DNA from 2 places in the Mesorhizobium sp. B2-8-5 genome. Region 1 is predicted to be linked to the other one. Evidence: predicted binding sites of a transcription regulator. Region 1 holds the regulator's gene; the other holds the start of a gene.

What was found. The regulator PhoB, encoded in region 1, activates phosphate uptake and scavenging genes when phosphate is short. The targets are predictions, from matches to a motif close to TGTCATNNANCTGTCAT.
Region 2: the regulator PhoB is predicted to act here: its motif matches at 5,761-5,777, upstream of FJ430_RS31270 (ceramide glucosyltransferase).

The regions. Positions count from the first base shown of each region.
Region 1 is NZ_CP083951.1:1,462,282-1,470,126, forward strand. Features, by position in the region: gene pstS (phosphate ABC transporter substrate-binding protein PstS) at 451-1,509, shown strand; gene pstC (phosphate ABC transporter permease subunit PstC) at 1,574-2,560, shown strand; gene pstA (phosphate ABC transporter permease PstA) at 2,564-3,415, shown strand; gene pstB (phosphate ABC transporter ATP-binding protein PstB) at 3,412-4,215, shown strand; gene phoU (phosphate signaling complex protein PhoU) at 4,236-4,943, shown strand; gene phoB (phosphate regulon transcriptional regulator PhoB) at 4,960-5,649, shown strand; gene FJ430_RS07140 (ROK family protein) at 5,972-7,213, opposite strand; gene xylF (D-xylose ABC transporter substrate-binding protein) at 7,484-7,845, shown strand, end outside.
Region 2 is NZ_CP083951.1:6,393,554-6,401,398, forward strand. Features, by position in the region: gene mmsB (multiple monosaccharide ABC transporter permease) at 1-587, shown strand, start outside; gene araD1 (AraD1 family protein) at 789-1,784, shown strand; gene FJ430_RS31260 (2'-deoxycytidine 5'-triphosphate deaminase) at 1,826-2,920, opposite strand; SAM riboswitch at 2,998-3,075, shown strand; gene FJ430_RS31265 (O-succinylhomoserine sulfhydrylase) at 3,132-4,322, shown strand; gene FJ430_RS31270 (ceramide glucosyltransferase) at 4,460-5,602, opposite strand; gene apaG (Co2+/Mg2+ efflux protein ApaG) at 5,880-6,272, shown strand; gene FJ430_RS31280 (Hsp33 family molecular chaperone) at 6,474-7,502, opposite strand; gene argF (ornithine carbamoyltransferase) at 7,626-7,845, opposite strand, start outside.

The DNA.
Region 1 (7,845 bases):
TGCGTATGGTGCGATCGCACCATACCAAAGCAAACGCCAAGCTCGGACAATCATGACATTGATTCCGCTCTCCGGTTACGGGCGGGAGCAGCGACCGCCAACAAGAAACAGCGTCGACTCTACCCCAACGGACCTGTTTTCGGCGATGGCCAGGCCATGATCCGCTCTGGCATTCAGGCAACGCACTCTCGTCCGGATTTTATTTCCCGGCGGCCGTCATCCGGCCGCCGGGATAAATTTTGTTTCAAAAGTCAGACAAGTTACTGATTCCCGCGGCAAACTCCGGCCGGCCCTTCGAGGCCGCCGCGGACCCTGCCGAGCATCCCCGTTCAGGCGTTACCGGGCTGACACGAAACTGTCATGCGACTGTAATAATCGAAGGCTATTGCGCTCACCGGGCGCCGATAGAACGGGTGCCGAAAGACCATCTTCCGAACAGGAGCAGGCCACATGAGACATTTCATCCGCTCGGCGGCCGTTGCGATTGCAATGGCTGCGGCATCAACCCTTAGCATCTCCGCCGCAATGGCAGCCGATATCTCCGGCGCCGGCGCCACTTTCCCCTATCCGATCTATGCGAAGTGGGCCGACGCCTACAAGAAGGAGACCGGCATCGGTCTCAACTACCAGTCGATCGGCTCCGGCGGCGGCATCAAGCAGATCAAGGCCAAGACCGTGACCTTCGGCGCCTCCGACGCGCCGCTGAAGGGCGAGGATCTGGACTCCACCGGGCTCGCGCAGTTCCCGATGGTGATGGGCGGCATCGTTCCGGTCGTCAATCTCGAAGGCATCAAGCCGGGCGAACTGGTGCTCGACGGTCCGACACTGGCCGACATCTTCGCCGGCAAGATCACCAACTGGAACGACGAAGCGATCAAGAAGCTCAACCCCGACGCCAAGCTGCCCGACCAGGCGATCGCCGTCGTCCACCGTTCGGACGGCTCAGGCACCACGTTCAACTTCAGCTACTACCTGGCTGACGTCAGCGCCGACTGGAAGTCGAAGGTCGGCGTCAACACCGCGCTCGAATGGCCGGTGGGCATCGGCGCCAAGGGCAATGAAGGCGTCGCCAACAACGTCTCGCAGACCGGCGGCGCGATCGGTTACGTCGAATACGCCTATGCCAAGCAGAACAAGCTGACCTACACCGACCTGGTCAACAAGGACGGCAAGAAGGTCGAGCCGACCGCCGCCGCGTTCTCGGCCGCCGCGGCCAATGCCGACTGGAGCTCGCAGCCGGGCTACGGCGTCATCCTGGCCAACCAGGCCGGTGCTGAATCCTGGCCGATGACGTCGGCCACCTGGATCCTCGTCTACAAGAAGCCCGACGACACTGCGGCCACGACCGAAGCGCTCAAGTTCTTCGCCTGGTCCTATGCCAAGGGCGACGAGCTGGCCGCGGGCCTGGACTACGTTCCGATGCCCGACGCGGTCGTGAAGAGCGTCGAGGAAATGTGGGGCAAGGACATCGTCGACGCGAGCGGCAAGCCGCTCTACTCCGGCATGTAATTCCTAGCGAATAAGGAGGGCGTCTCCGGCGCCCTCCTGTCTCTTTCGAAATGCGAGGGGCTAAATGACAGCCGTTTCCGACGCCGCGACATCGTCCGCCCTGCGGACCAGGGAAGCGACAGTGCGCCGCTTCGCCTTCACCGACATGGCATTCCGGACGGCCACGCGCCTTTCCGCCATCCTCGTGCTGGTTCTGCTCGGCGGGGTCGCGATTTCGCTGGTCGCCGGCTCGTGGGAGGCGCTGTCGAAGTTCGGCTTCTCCTTCCTGACGACCGAATCCTGGAACCCGGTCACCGAGAATTTCGGCGCCCTGGCGCCCATCTACGGCACCATCGTCACCTCGGCCATCGCCATTCTCATCGCTGTGCCGATCGGCATCGGCATCGCCATCTTCCTGACCGAGCTCTGCCCGCGTCCGCTCAGGCGCCCGATCGCCATCGCGGTCGAGCTGCTCGCAGGCATTCCCTCGATCATCTACGGCATCTGGGGCCTGTTCGTGTTCGCGCCGTTCCTGCAGACGACGATCCAGCCCTTCGTCATCTGGCTCTTCAAAGGCATCCCCGGCCTCAACAGCCTGTTTGCCGGCCCGCCTTACGGCATCGGCCTGCTGACCTCGTCGCTGATCCTTGCCATCATGGTGCTGCCCTTCATCACCTCGATCACCAAGGACGTGTTCGACACGGTGCCGGCGGTGCTGAAGGAATCGGCATACGGCATCGGCTGCACGACCTGGGAAGTGACCCGGCGCGTGACCATCCCCTATACCCGCGTCGGCATCATGGGCGGCGTCATGCTCGGCCTCGGCCGCGCGCTCGGCGAGACGATGGCGGTTACCTTCGTCATCGGCAACGCGCACCGCATCAGCGCCTCGCTGTTTGCGCCGGGCACGACGATCTCGGCGACCATCGCCAACGAATTCACCGAAGCCGACGGCAATCTCTATACATCCTCGCTTGTATCGCTCGGCCTGATCCTGTTCATCATCACCTTCATCATCCTCGCGCTTGCACGCTACATGCTGTTGCGCATCGATAGCCGCACGGGGGCCTGACCGATGTCGACTGCCGCATCGCTTCACCAAAGCCGCAAACGCAAGAATGCCGTGATGATGGCGCTGTGCGTCGTCGCGGCCGGCATCGGCCTCGCCTGGCTGGCGCTGATCCTCGGCGCCTTGCTCTACAAGGGGCTCTCCGGGGTGAATCTGGCGGTGTTCACTGAAATGACGCCGCCGCCCGGCGACGCCGGCGGCCTGCTCAACGCCATCTACGGCAGCATCGTCATGACGATCATCGGCATCGTCGTCGGCACGCCGATCGGCGTGCTGGCCGGCACCTACATGGCCGAATATGGCCGCTTCTCGAAGCTCACGACGGTGGTGCGCTTCATCAACGACATCCTGTTGTCGGCGCCATCGATCATCATCGGCCTGTTCGTCTATGAGCTGATGGTGCGGCCGATGGGGCACTTCTCGGCGATTGCCGGCGCCGTCGCGCTGTCGATCCTGGTGATCCCCGTCGTGGTGCGCACCACCGAGGACATGCTGAACCTTGTGCCCAACGCGCTACGCGAAGCAGGCGCCGCCATCGGCGCGCCGCGCTGGGTGGTGATCCGCTCCGTCGCCTACCGCGCGGCAATGTCGGGCATCGTCACCGGCATATTGCTGGCGATCGCCCGCATCTCCGGCGAGACGGCGCCGCTTCTCTTCACCGCGCTCAACAACCAGTTCTGGTCGAGCAATCTCAATGCGCCGATGGCCAGCCTGCCGGTGACCATCTTCCAGTTCGCTCTCAGCCCTTACGAGGAATGGCAGCAACTGGCCTGGACGGGCGCACTCATAATCACCCTGACGGTTCTCGGGCTGAGCATCATCGCCCGCAGCCTAACCGGACGCAGAGAGGACAGATGAAACCGATGTTGTCCACCGACCTGAACGCAGCCGACACGACCGTCGAGAAGGCCAAGATCGAGGTCAAGAACCTCAATTTCTACTATGGCCAGTCGAAGGCGCTGAAGGACATCAACCTGTCCCTGCCCGAGCGCAGCGTCACAGCCTTCATCGGCCCGTCGGGCTGCGGGAAGTCGACGCTGCTGCGCGTGCTCAACCGCATCTACGAGCTCTATCCGAAGCAGAGCGCCGAGGGCCAGGTGCTGCTCGACGGCAAGAACATCCTCGACCGCTCGCAGGACCTCAACCTGCTGCGCACCAAGATCGGCATGGTGTTCCAGAAGCCGACGCCGTTCCCGATGTCGATCTACGAGAACATCGCCTTCGGCGTCAGGCTCTATGAGAAGATCAGCAAGGCCGAGATGGATAGCCGCGTCGAGCAGGCGCTGAAGCGCGCCGCGCTGTGGACCGAGGTCAAGGACAAGCTCAACGCCAGCGGCCTCAGCCTCTCGGGCGGCCAGCAGCAGCGCCTGTGCATCGCCCGCACCGTGGCGGTGAAGCCCGAGGTCATCCTGCTCGACGAGCCGGCCTCGGCGCTCGATCCGCTGTCGACGGCAAAGATCGAGGAACTGATCGACGAATTGCAGGCCGACTACACGATCGTCATCGTCACCCACAACATGCAGCAGGCGGCGCGCGTGTCGCGGCAGACGGCGTTCATGTATCTGGGCGAGCTGGTGGAGTTCGACCGGACCGAGAAGATCTTCACCTCGCCCCGCGAGAAGCGCACGCAGGACTACATTACCGGCCGCTTCGGCTGAGTTCATACGAGGACATCATCATGGCCGAACATACCGTCGCCTCCTTCGACGAGGATCTGAGGCAGATCAGCCGGCTCATCAACGACATGGGCGATCTCGCCAGCTCCATGGTCGGCGGTGCGACCAGGGCGCTGCTCGAGACCGACAATGCGCTGGCGCAGCGCGTCGTCTCCGACGACGCCATCATGGACGCTCGTCAGCGCGAGCTCGACGACCGCGCCATCACGCTGATCGCCAAGCGGCAGCCGATGGCGGACGACCTGCGCAACGTGGTCGGCTCGATCCGCATGGCGGGCGACCTCGAACGCATCGGCGATCTCGCCAAGAACATCGCCAAGCGTGTCGGCTCGGTCGGCGTCAGCGCCGCGCCGCGCGACCTCACGCATTCGATCGATTCGATGGCGCAGCTGGTGCTGATCCAGGTCCAGGCCGTGATCCAGGAATATATGGTGGGCGATGCCACGGCGCTGGCCAAGCTTCGCAACGACGACGAGCGCATCGACGTCAAATACACGTCCGTCTTCCGCGAGCTGTTGACCTACATGATGGAAGACCCGCGCAACATCACCGCTTGCACGCATCTTCTGTTCTGCGCCAAGAACCTCGAGCGCATCGGCGACCATGTGACCAACATCGCCGAGAACGCCTATTATGTGCTGACCGGCACGCAATTGCCCGCCAATCGTCCGAAGCAGGACGAGACCGCAATGTCGGCGCCGGCGGCCTGACGAAAAGGTTACCCCGATGATCGCGCCACGCATCATGGTGGTGGAGGACGAGGAGCCGCTGGGGGTGCTGCTCCGCTACAATCTCGAATCCGAGGGTTACCAGGTCGAAGTGGTGACCCGCGGCGACGAGGCCGAAATCCGCCTTCAGGAAAACGTTCCCGACCTGCTCGTGCTCGACTGGATGGTGCCGGCGGTTTCCGGTATCGAGCTCTGCCGGCGTCTCAGGATGCGGCCCGAGACCGAGCGGCTGCCGATCATCATGCTGACGGCGCGCGGCGAGGAAAGCGACCGCGTGCGCGGCCTCTCGACCGGCGCCGACGACTATCTGGTCAAGCCGTTCTCGACGCCGGAGTTCATGGCGCGCGTCAAGGCGCTGCTGCGCCGCGCCAAGCCGGAGGTGCTGTCCAGCGTGCTCAAGGTCGGCGACATCGTGCTCGACCGCGAATCGCACCGGGTCTACCGCAAGAAGAGCGAGATCCGGCTCGGGCCGACCGAGTTCCGCCTGCTCGAATTCATGATGCGCCATCCCGGCCGCGTGTTCTCGCGAAGCCAGTTGCTCGACAATGTCTGGGGCGAGACGATCTATATCGACGAGCGCACCGTGGACGTCCATGTCGGGCGCCTGCGCAAGGCGGTCAACAACGGCCGCATGCCGGACGTCATCCGCACCATCCGCGGGGCGGGGTACGCGATCAGGGAGGATTAGGTCCCGAGGGCGGAAGTTCCGACGGGATCGGCACTTCCAACATTTACGCTGGTGGGTAGTCGAGACGCTTGCGCTTCGTCATCCACGGGCGGAGCAAGGAGCGAAGCGACGCGCGCAGACCCGAGGATCCATTCCGTGACTTCCACGCGCCGCTATGGCGCAGAACTCTGCACCACTGCACCCTACGATCGAGGTAACGGCATGGATTCCAGGGTCTGCGCGCGTCGCTTCGCTCCTTGCTCCGCCCTGGAATGACGAAGTCGCGGTGGCTTCGGCCAATCTCCAACGTTGGTGCGATTCGCGGCTTCAGCGCCACGTTCGCTCAGGCCACGTTCTTCCCGGCCCCCGCTCTGGCCTGCACCCCCGGCGCGAAAATCTCCTGATCGACGAAGGTCAGCGCGCGCATGGCGCAGCCTTCGCGGATAAGCGGCAGTTCGTTCGGCTCGGTGTCGAAGGAGATCGATTCCGAGTGCTGGCCGCCGGCGGTCTGGGCGATCGCCTCTCGCAGCGCCGGCTCGATCAGGTCGAAGGCGGCCGCGCTTACGCCGACCATGGCGACAGGCGCCGGGTCGATAAGGGCGAACAGGCTGCCGAGGCCGAAACCGAGTGCTTCGCCGGCCCGGCGATAAGCCTCCCGCTCGGGTCCGTCCTCCTGCCGGGCTTTCGCGGCCAGCGCGCGCATATCGGCGTCACCGACGTCGGTCGGCGTGGCATCCTCGCTTATTCCCATGGCGCTGCGCCAGATCGCGTAATTGCCGGCATAGGCCTCGACGCAGCCGCGGCGGCCGCAGCGGCAACGCGCGCCGCCCGGACGATGGATCATATGGCCGAACTCGCCGCCGGAGGAATGTGTGCCGCTGAACAGCGCGCCCTTCAGCACCAGGCCCATGCCGATACCGTGCGAGAGCAGGATGGCGATGAAGTCGTCGCGATAGCGCTCGGGATCGCGCCATTGCAGCGCCACCGCCATCATGTTGCAGTCGTTCTCCATGGTGGCGGGAATACCGAATTCCCGTTCGAGGAGGTCGGCGAAAGGGATGTCGGTCAGCGGCGTGATCGGCGACCACAGCATGGCGCGTGAATGGGAATCGGTGATGCCCTGAATGCCCATGGCGATGCGGGCGACGCTGCCCACGTCGAGGTCGGGATCCCGCAACCGGCGCCGGACGATCGCCATGCATTCGCCGATCAGCTCGTCGCGGGGCATGACGAGCGTGTCGAGGCGCTGCTGCTCCTCGGCAACCACCTGGCCGGCATAATCGATCACGGCGACTGACAGGAAGTTCAGCGACAGCACCACGGTCAGCACCGCGGCGGCTTCGGGGTTCAGCGCCAGACCGATCTGCGGCCGGCCGCGTTTCAACGCCGTCGGCTCGCTGGCCTTGCTTTCGGTGAGAATGCCTTCCTGGATCAGATCGGCGGAGATCGCCGAAATGGTCGAGTGGCTGAGCCCGGTGGTGGCGGCAATCTCCGTGCGCGAGGGCTGGCCGGCGCGGCGCACGGCCGAAATCACCATGGCGCGGTTGCGCCGGCGCAAATCGTCGTGACGGATTCCGACCGACATCGTCTCGCACGTCCTCCCAGTCATCGCGGCCTTGTGATGATGATGCCATGGCCTGTCGGTGACATGCTAGGGATAGTGGCAGAAGCCGCAGCCTGTGTCATTATTTATTGCGGATGTCGAAAAAAATGCCCTGACCCATCAAAACCCATCAGAATCGCAGTTGACAGCGTCGTTTTGCTGGATCACTATTTTTTTGAGGCTCGAAAAAAAGCCTCTATGCCGGCCTTCGGGCCAGTCTGGGTCGCGCCGCACAGGCGCAGGGAGGATATCATGAAGAAATTCGCAGCCGCCATTCTGGCGGGCGTTGCCATGTCGCTGACGCTGGCGTCGGTCGCCGAGGCGAAGGACAAGGTGATCGGCGTGTCGTGGTCGAATTTCCAGGAAGAGCGCTGGAAGACCGACGAAGCGGCGATGAAGGCCGCCATCGAGGCCGCCGGCGACAAGTATATCTCGGCCGACGCGCAGTCCAATCCGGGCAAGCAGCTGACCGACGTCGAAAGCCTGATCTCGCAAGGCGCCAACGCGCTGATCATCCTGGCGCAGGATGCCTCGGCAATCGGCCCGGCGGTGCAGAAGGCGCTCGATGAAGGCATTCCGGTCGTCGGCTACGACCGCCTGATCGAGAACAAGGA
Region 2 (7,845 bases), 1.5 Mb from region 1:
GGACGCGGCGCAAGCGCGAGCGGCATGGCTATGAGGCGGAGCCCTTCCCGCTGTTCGTCGTCAAGACGCTGGTCGGCAGCGCGCTGGCGCTGTTCCTGGTCTTCCAGTTCGCGAGCTACAGGGGCCTGCCGGTCGTGCTCCTGGTGATGGGCGTGCTGATCTCGCTGTTCGTCTTCGTCACCAAGCGCATGACCATTGGCCGCCGCATCTACGCCATGGGCGGCAACGCCAAGGCCGCGCAGCTCTCGGGCATCAATACCGAGAGGCTGACGCTGCTGGTCTTCATCAACATGGGCGTGCTTTCGGCGCTGGGCGGCCTGATCATCGCGGCGCGCCTCGGCCAAGCGGTGCCGGCAGCGGGTCTCGGCAGCGAGCTCGACGTCATCGCGGCCGTCTTCATCGGCGGCGCCTCGGCGATGGGCGGCGTCGGACAGGTGATCGGCGCCGTGGTCGGCGGCTTCATCATGGGCGTGATGAACAACGGCATGTCGATCATGGGCGTCAATGTCGACTGGCAACAGGTGGTCAAGGGCCTGGTGCTGCTCGGCGCCGTGATCTTCGACGTCTACAACAAGAACAAGGCCTGAAGGCCGGAAGCGGATTTAAGGAGGCATACGGGTTTCAGATCGCGAAGCTGCCGGCAACCCGTCGGCGCCGAGAGTCCAGCAAGGACCCAGGCTCGCGAACGCAATCCGGACGAAGCGTTTCAACCGTGGCGGGGATTGCTCCGCGCCGCGCCAGTCAAGGCTTGCCCGCGGGCGGCCGGCAAAATGAGAGAGGATTTCAACATGCTGATCTCCCAGATCCTCGACGACGCCGAGACGATCCGCGTCGTCGCCCGCAACGGCGGCGGCAAGACAAGGATCATCAACGGCGCGCGCAGCGTCTATTCGCTGGCGATGGAGGCCGCGCGCACCGGCACCGGGCTCGAAGCGCTGATCGAGCGCAAGGGCTATGGCGAGACAGTCGATCTCGATGCCGCCTACAAGAGGGGCAGGCTGGTGTCGCCGATCAACCACCCCGATCCCGCGCATCTGCATCTCACCGGCACCGGCCTGACGCATCTCGGCTCCGCGGCGACGCGCGATTCCATGCACAAGAAGCTCAGCGAGGGCGGCGAGGAGGAGCTCACCGATTCCATGAAGATGTTCCGCATGGGGCTGGAAGGCGGCAAGCCCGCCAAGGGACAGGTCGGCGTGCAGCCGGAATGGTTCTACAAAGGCAACGGCACGATGGCGGTGGCCCCCGGCGCGCCCCTGATGTCGCCGGCCTTTGCGCAGGACGGCGGCGAGGAGCCGGAGATCGCCGGCATCTATGTCATCGGCGATGACGGCGCGCCGTTCCGCGTCGGCTTCACGCTATCGAACGAATTCTCCGACCACGTGACGGAGCGGGTGAACTATCTGTTCCTCGCCCACTCCAAGCTGCGCAACGCTTCGTTCGGTCCGGAGATCCTGATCGGCGACCTGCCGGCCGACATCCGCGGCGGATCGCGCATCTGGCGCCACGGCAAGCTTTTGTGGGAAAAGCCGTTCCTGTCCGGCGAAGCGAACATGTCGCACACCATCGCCAATCTCGAGCACCATCATTTCAAATATTCGGCCTTCCGCCAGCCGGGCGACGTGCATGTGCACATGTTCGGCACCGCGACGCTGTCCTTCGCCGATGGCATCAGGACCGAGGCCGGCGACACGTTCGAGATCGAAGCGCAGGATTTCGGCCTGCCGCTGCGCAACCCGCTGGAGATCGAAAAGCCGGTCAAGGTGGCGGTGAAGGCGCTGTGAGAGCGTGATCTCCCCCAAGGGGGAGATCAGCAGCTCAGACCTTAGCGCGCGGCGCGAAAATGCTTGGAGAGCTTCAGGCCCTGCGCCTGGTAGTTCGATCCCAGGTCGGTGCCGTAAAGAGCCTGCGGGCGCTGCAGCATGTGCTCGTAGACGAGACGGCCGACGATCTGGCCGTGGTCGAGGATGAACGGCACCTCGTGGCTGCGCACTTCGAGCACAGCGCGGCTGCCGCTGCCGCCGGCGGCGGAGTGGCCGAAGCCTGGGTCGAAGAAGCCGGCATAGTGGACGCGGAACTCGCCGACCAACGGATCGAAAGGCGTCATCTCGGCGGCGTAGAGCGGCGGCACGTGCACCGCTTCGCGCGAGACCAGGATGTAGAATTCGTCGGGGTCGAGCACGAGTTCGCCGGCGCCGCTCTTGTAGATCGGCTCCCAGAAATCGACGACATCCTGCGCGGCGCGCTTGTCGACATCGACCAGGCCGGTGTGGTGCTTGCCGCGATAGCCGACAAGGCCGTCCTTGTCGCCGTCGAGGTCGATGGAGAGCGCGATGCCGCCGCCTGAAATATTGGGCGGCTCGGTGGCGACCAGCATCTCGGCGCGGTGAAGGTCGCGCAACTCGCTCTCCGAAAGCACCGCGTTGCCGGTGCGGAAACGGATCTGCGACAGCCGCGAGCCGGCCCGCACGACGATCGGGAAGGTGCGCGGGCTGACTTCGAGATAGAGCGGCCCGTGATAGCCGGCGGCGATCTTGTCGAACTCGTGGCCGCGATCGGTCATCACCCGGGTGAAGATGTCGAGCCGCCCGGTCGAGCTCTTGGGATTGGCGGAAGCGGACACATTCGAGGGCAGCGCCAGGCTTTCGAGCAGCGGCACGATGTAGACGCAACCCGTCTCCAGCACGGCGCCCTCGGCGAGGCTGAATTCATGCAACTTCAGCCGCTCGAGCTTGTCGGCTACCCGATGATCGGGGCCGGGCAGGAAGGAGGCTCGCACGCGGAAGGCCGTGTCGCCGAGCCTCAGGTCAAGGCTGGCCGGCTGGATCTGGTTGGTGTCCAGCGCGCGCGGCGACTTCAGCGCACTGGACTGGAACAGCGCGGAAATATCCTGGTCGGGAAGAATGCCTGTCTGCCGCAAAGTCTTACTCCGCTCTGCTGGTACAAACCTCTTAATGAAGCCGGCAATTGACGCAAGCGCGGCGCGGGTTTAAAGCGTCGTTATCCCGTGGTGATTTGGCCGGTCGGCTTGCAGCCACGTTAAACAAGTCGCTAAAGGACCGTCGAGCCGCAAGGCTATATGGACCGGTTGCGACTTCGCGGCCGGTTTTTTTGTGTCTGGAAGCAGGGCTATGAGCACCAAGAAGCGCAACTGGAAACCTCAGACGGCACTCGTGCATGGCGGAACGCTGCGTTCCGGCTTCGGCGAGACATCCGAGGCGATGTACCTCACCCAGGGCTATGTCTATGAGACCGCGCAAGCCGCGGAAGCCCGCTTCAAGGGCGAGGAGCCCGGTTTCATCTATTCGCGCTACGCCAACCCGACGGTCGACATGTTCGAAAAGCGCATGTGCGCGCTCGAAGGCGCCGAGGATGCCCGCGCCACCGCTTCCGGCATGGCGGCCGTCTCGGCCGCGTTGCTCTGCAGCGCCAAGGCCGGCGACCATATCGTTGCGGCGCGCGCCCTGTTCGGCTCCTGTCGCTGGGTGGTCGAGACGCTGGCGCCGCGCTACGGCATCCAGGCGACGCTGGTCGACGGCACCGACATCGCCAATTGGGAAAAGGCGATAAGGCCGAACACCAAGCTGTTCTTCCTCGAAAGCCCAACCAATCCGACGCTGGAAGTGGTCGACATCGCCGCGGTTGCCAAGCTCGCCAATTCCATCGGCGCGCGCGTGATCGTCGACAATGTCTTCGCCACGCCGCTGCAGCAGAAGCCGCTGCAGCTCGGCGCCCATATTGTCGTCTATTCGGCGACCAAGCACATAGACGGCCAGGGCCGCTGCCTCGGCGGCGTCATCCTGTCCGACAAGAAATGGATCGACGAAAACCTGCACGACTACTTCCGCCACACCGGTCCCAGCCTGTCGCCGTTCAACGCCTGGACGCTGTTGAAAGGCCTGGAGACGCTGCCGCTGCGCGTGCGCCAGCAGACCGAGAGCGCCGGCAAGATCGCGGATTTCCTCGCCGGCCGATCGGAGATAGCCCGCGTCATCTATCCGGGCCGGGCCGATCATCCGCAGGCGGATGTCGTCAAGAAGCAGATGTCGGGTGGCTCGACGCTGATCTGCCTCGACGTCAAGGGCGGCAAGCAGGCGGCCTTCGCCTTTCAGAACGCGCTCGACATCGTGCTGATCTCGAACAATCTCGGCGACGCCAAGAGCCTGATCACCCATCCGGCGACGACCACGCACAAGAATCTGAGCGACGACGCGCGGGCCGAGCTCGGCATCGGGCCGGGCACGCTCAGGCTCTCCGTCGGCCTGGAGGACGCCGACGACCTGCTGGAGGACATCGAGCAGGCGCTGAAGGCGGCCAAATAAGACCTGTAGCGGCGACCGTCACTACACAGGACTTTAAAGCGCGTCGCGCTGAAGCGGATTCAGGCGACGCGCTTTAAGGCTTTGTTTTCATGCATGTCGTTATCGCAAAACCGCTGCACACTTTTGCGCGACATGCATTAGGCAAGCTCTTCCAGTTCGGTCATCGCCTTGGTGCGGATGGTCATGGCGTTGCCGCGCCATTCGACGGCGCCGCCGAACCAGGCGCGCGCCCAGATGGCGGGCAGCAGGGCATCGCGCACGAGCATCGCGGTGACGCTGCGCGGCGACAGGTACCAGCCCTTCGCAAAGGCCAGGAGGCATTCCGGCAGGTAGGCGATCGCCAGCACGCCCAAGGCCGTCGTGGGCAGGCTGACGCCGGCGCTTGCCGCCGCAATCAGCGCCAGCAGCAGCGGCACCGCAGCGCCGGTCAGGATCTCCGGCGCGAAGAACAGCGGGAAGGTGACGCGGCGTAGCCGCGCCCAGCGCGCCTGGCGCGACCAGATCTCGGCGAGCCGGCGCTGGCCGAGCGGCTGCTCGAAAGGCGAAGCGACGAGATTGACGCGCAGGCCCAGGCTGTTGACCAGCTTGGTGGCGGCCGCGTCCTCGGCGATCTCGGCGGCCAAAGCCTGGATACCGCCATTGGCATCGAGCATCGGCTTGTTCCACAGCATGCTCTTGCCTTGGGCGAAGCCGAGCCCAAGCGCCTCGCCGGCATACTGCCAGCGCGCCTGCAGCGTGTTGAGGAAGGCGCATTCGACTTCGGCCCAAAACCCATCCGGCCGCGAGCCGATCGGCGTCGAGCAGACGAGGCCGGTATCCGGGCGCCATGCCGCCATCAGGTGCTGAATATAGTCCTTCGGCATCAGAACATTGGAATCGGCGAGGACCACCCAATCGTGCCGCGCAGCCTGCCAGCCCTTGATGCAGTTGTTGAGCTTGGGGTTGGCGCTGACGCGATCGTCGCCGATCAGGAGTCGCGCAGGCACCTTCGGATAGCGCGCGATCGCCGCATCGATCAGCTTGACCACCGGGTCTTCGGCATGCGCAACGCAGAAGATCAGCTCGTAGAGCGGCCAATCGAGCGAGAAGGCGCGCTGCAGGGTCTCCTGTGTGAACGGCTCGACGCCGCGCGACGGCACGATGATCGAGACCGGCTGTGCGCCGACGGGCGGCGCAATGACATGCCGCCATTTCAGCCGCGACGCGGCGAGCAGGATGCTGGTGAGATTGGACAGAAGAAGGGCTGACGAAGCCAGGCCGGCTGCGATAGTCAGTTCCATCGAGATCTGGTCACTCTCTATCTCTTTGTTTTCACGCAATTCCGGACGGAAAACTGCTCACACTTTTCCTGGAATTGCTCTCGGCCGCATGCGCCCATTTCATTAGTTACAGAGCGCCCGAGTCGCCCGGCACGGTTTGTGCACACCAACATTGTCATGTGTCACTTAAATGACATTGTTTTTCGGCACGTGCGCTACAAGGCTGGCAGGATGGTCGGCGTTGCGCGCCCAACAGCGAAGCGCAACGAATGTTCTGCAGCGGCAACCGGAGTGGCCCATGTATCGCGCAGTGACGCGCAACATCGAAGTGCTAGTCAGGCCCTTCTATCTGGAGGACCGCTCCGATCCGTCCGAGAACCGCTATGTCTGGGGCTATCAGGTGACGATCGACAACCGCTCCGACGAGTTCGTGCAGCTTGTGTCGCGCTACTGGCACATCACCGATGGTCGAGGCCGGGTCGAGGAGGTGCGCGGCGCCGGCGTCGTCGGCGACCAGCCGGAACTCAATCCTGGCGACAGCTACCAGTACACCTCGGGCTGCCCGCTCTCGACGCCGTCGGGCATCATGGTCGGCCATTACACGATGCGCAACGGCCGCGGCGAGACGTTCGATATCGCCATTCCGGCTTTCTCGCTCGATATGCCGGGGACAAGGCGCACGGTGAATTAGGCGTCGGCGATTAGCGTCTTTCTCCCCGTTCCACGGGGAGAAATGCCCGGCAGGGCAATGAGGGGCAGCGCCAAATTTCTGAGATTTTTTGAGGCAGACGACCGCGTCGCCAGCGTGTCGCTATCACCACCAACCAAGGCGTTGCCCCTCATCCGCCCTTCGGGCACCTTCTCCCCGTGGAACGGGGAGAAGGTAAAGACGCTACTTCGCGAACTCGGCCGGGTCGAAGTCGTATTGCGTCGAGCAGAACTCGCAGGCGACGTGGATGCCGCCGTCCTCGGTCGAGTCCTTGATCTCCTGGGCCGAAAAGCCTTCGAGAATGCCGCGGATCTTGTCGCGCGAGCAGGAGCACTGGTCGGCGACCGGCACGCCGCGGAAGACGCGCACGCCATGTTCGTGGAACAGCCGGTAAAGCAGCCGCTCGGCGCCCACCGTCGGGTCGATCAACTCGGTCGGCTCGATCGTGCCGAGCAGCGCCAGCAACTCCTGCCAGGAATTGTCGGCCGGGTGGTCCGCAACGTCACGCGGATCGCCGTCGCCACCGGAAATATCGGGAACGCGCATGCGCTCCGGCGATTGCGGCAGGAATTGCGCCAGGATGCCGCCGGCGCGCCACTGCTCGCGTGCGCCCGCCGGGCCGGGCGTGACCAGCTTGGCGACCGACATCTTGATCTCGGTCGGGATCTGCTCCGACTGCCGGAAATAGGTACGCGCGGCATCCTCCAGCGAGGTGCCGTCGAGCTGGACGATGCCCTGGTAGCGCTGCGTATGCGTGCCCTGGTCGATGGTTAGAGCCAGGACGCCGTTGCCGAGCAGCGTCTGCTGCGAGGTCTCGCCGGCGGCGGTCAGCGCCTGCAGCCGGTCGGCATCGAAACGCGCATAGGCGCGCAGCGCATGCGGCGTGGTGAAATCGGCCACCAGCATGTCGACCGGACCGTCGGTGCGGGTCTGCAGGATGAACTTGCCTTCGAACTTCAGCGAGGTGCCGAGCAGCACGGTGAGCACGCAGGCTTCCGCCAGCAGGCGGGCGACCGGCTCTGGGTAATTGTGGCGGCTCAAAATAGCGTCGAGCATCGGCCCGAGCTGCACGGTACGGCCGCGCACATCGAGCGGCGCGACCTCGTAAGGCACGACGTGATCGTCGCCGGCGAAGCCAAATTCACCGAGTTGGGGTTTATGCTCAGCCAAGGTCTGGGTTTCCAACATGACAAAACTCCGGGGCGCAGCCATGCAACCCGATGAGCCGCATGCGTCGAAGCGCGTTCAATTTACGTGATGGCCCGCAAATAGGCATCACATATCCCCAGATCAAGTTGAGCCCGATCGGGCCGGAAGCGGTCAGGTCGGCCCTTCTCAAGCGCCCAGGCACCAGGCCAGCACCGCCTTCTGGGCGTGCAACCGGTTCTCGGCCTCGTCGAAGACCACCGAATGCGGCCCGTCGATCACCTCGTCGGTGACCTCCTCGCCGCGATGCGCCGGCAGGCAGTGCATGAACAAAGCATCGGCCTTGGCCTTTGCCATCAGCGCCGCATTGACCTGATAGGGCAGGAAGACGTTGTGGCCGCGGGCGCGA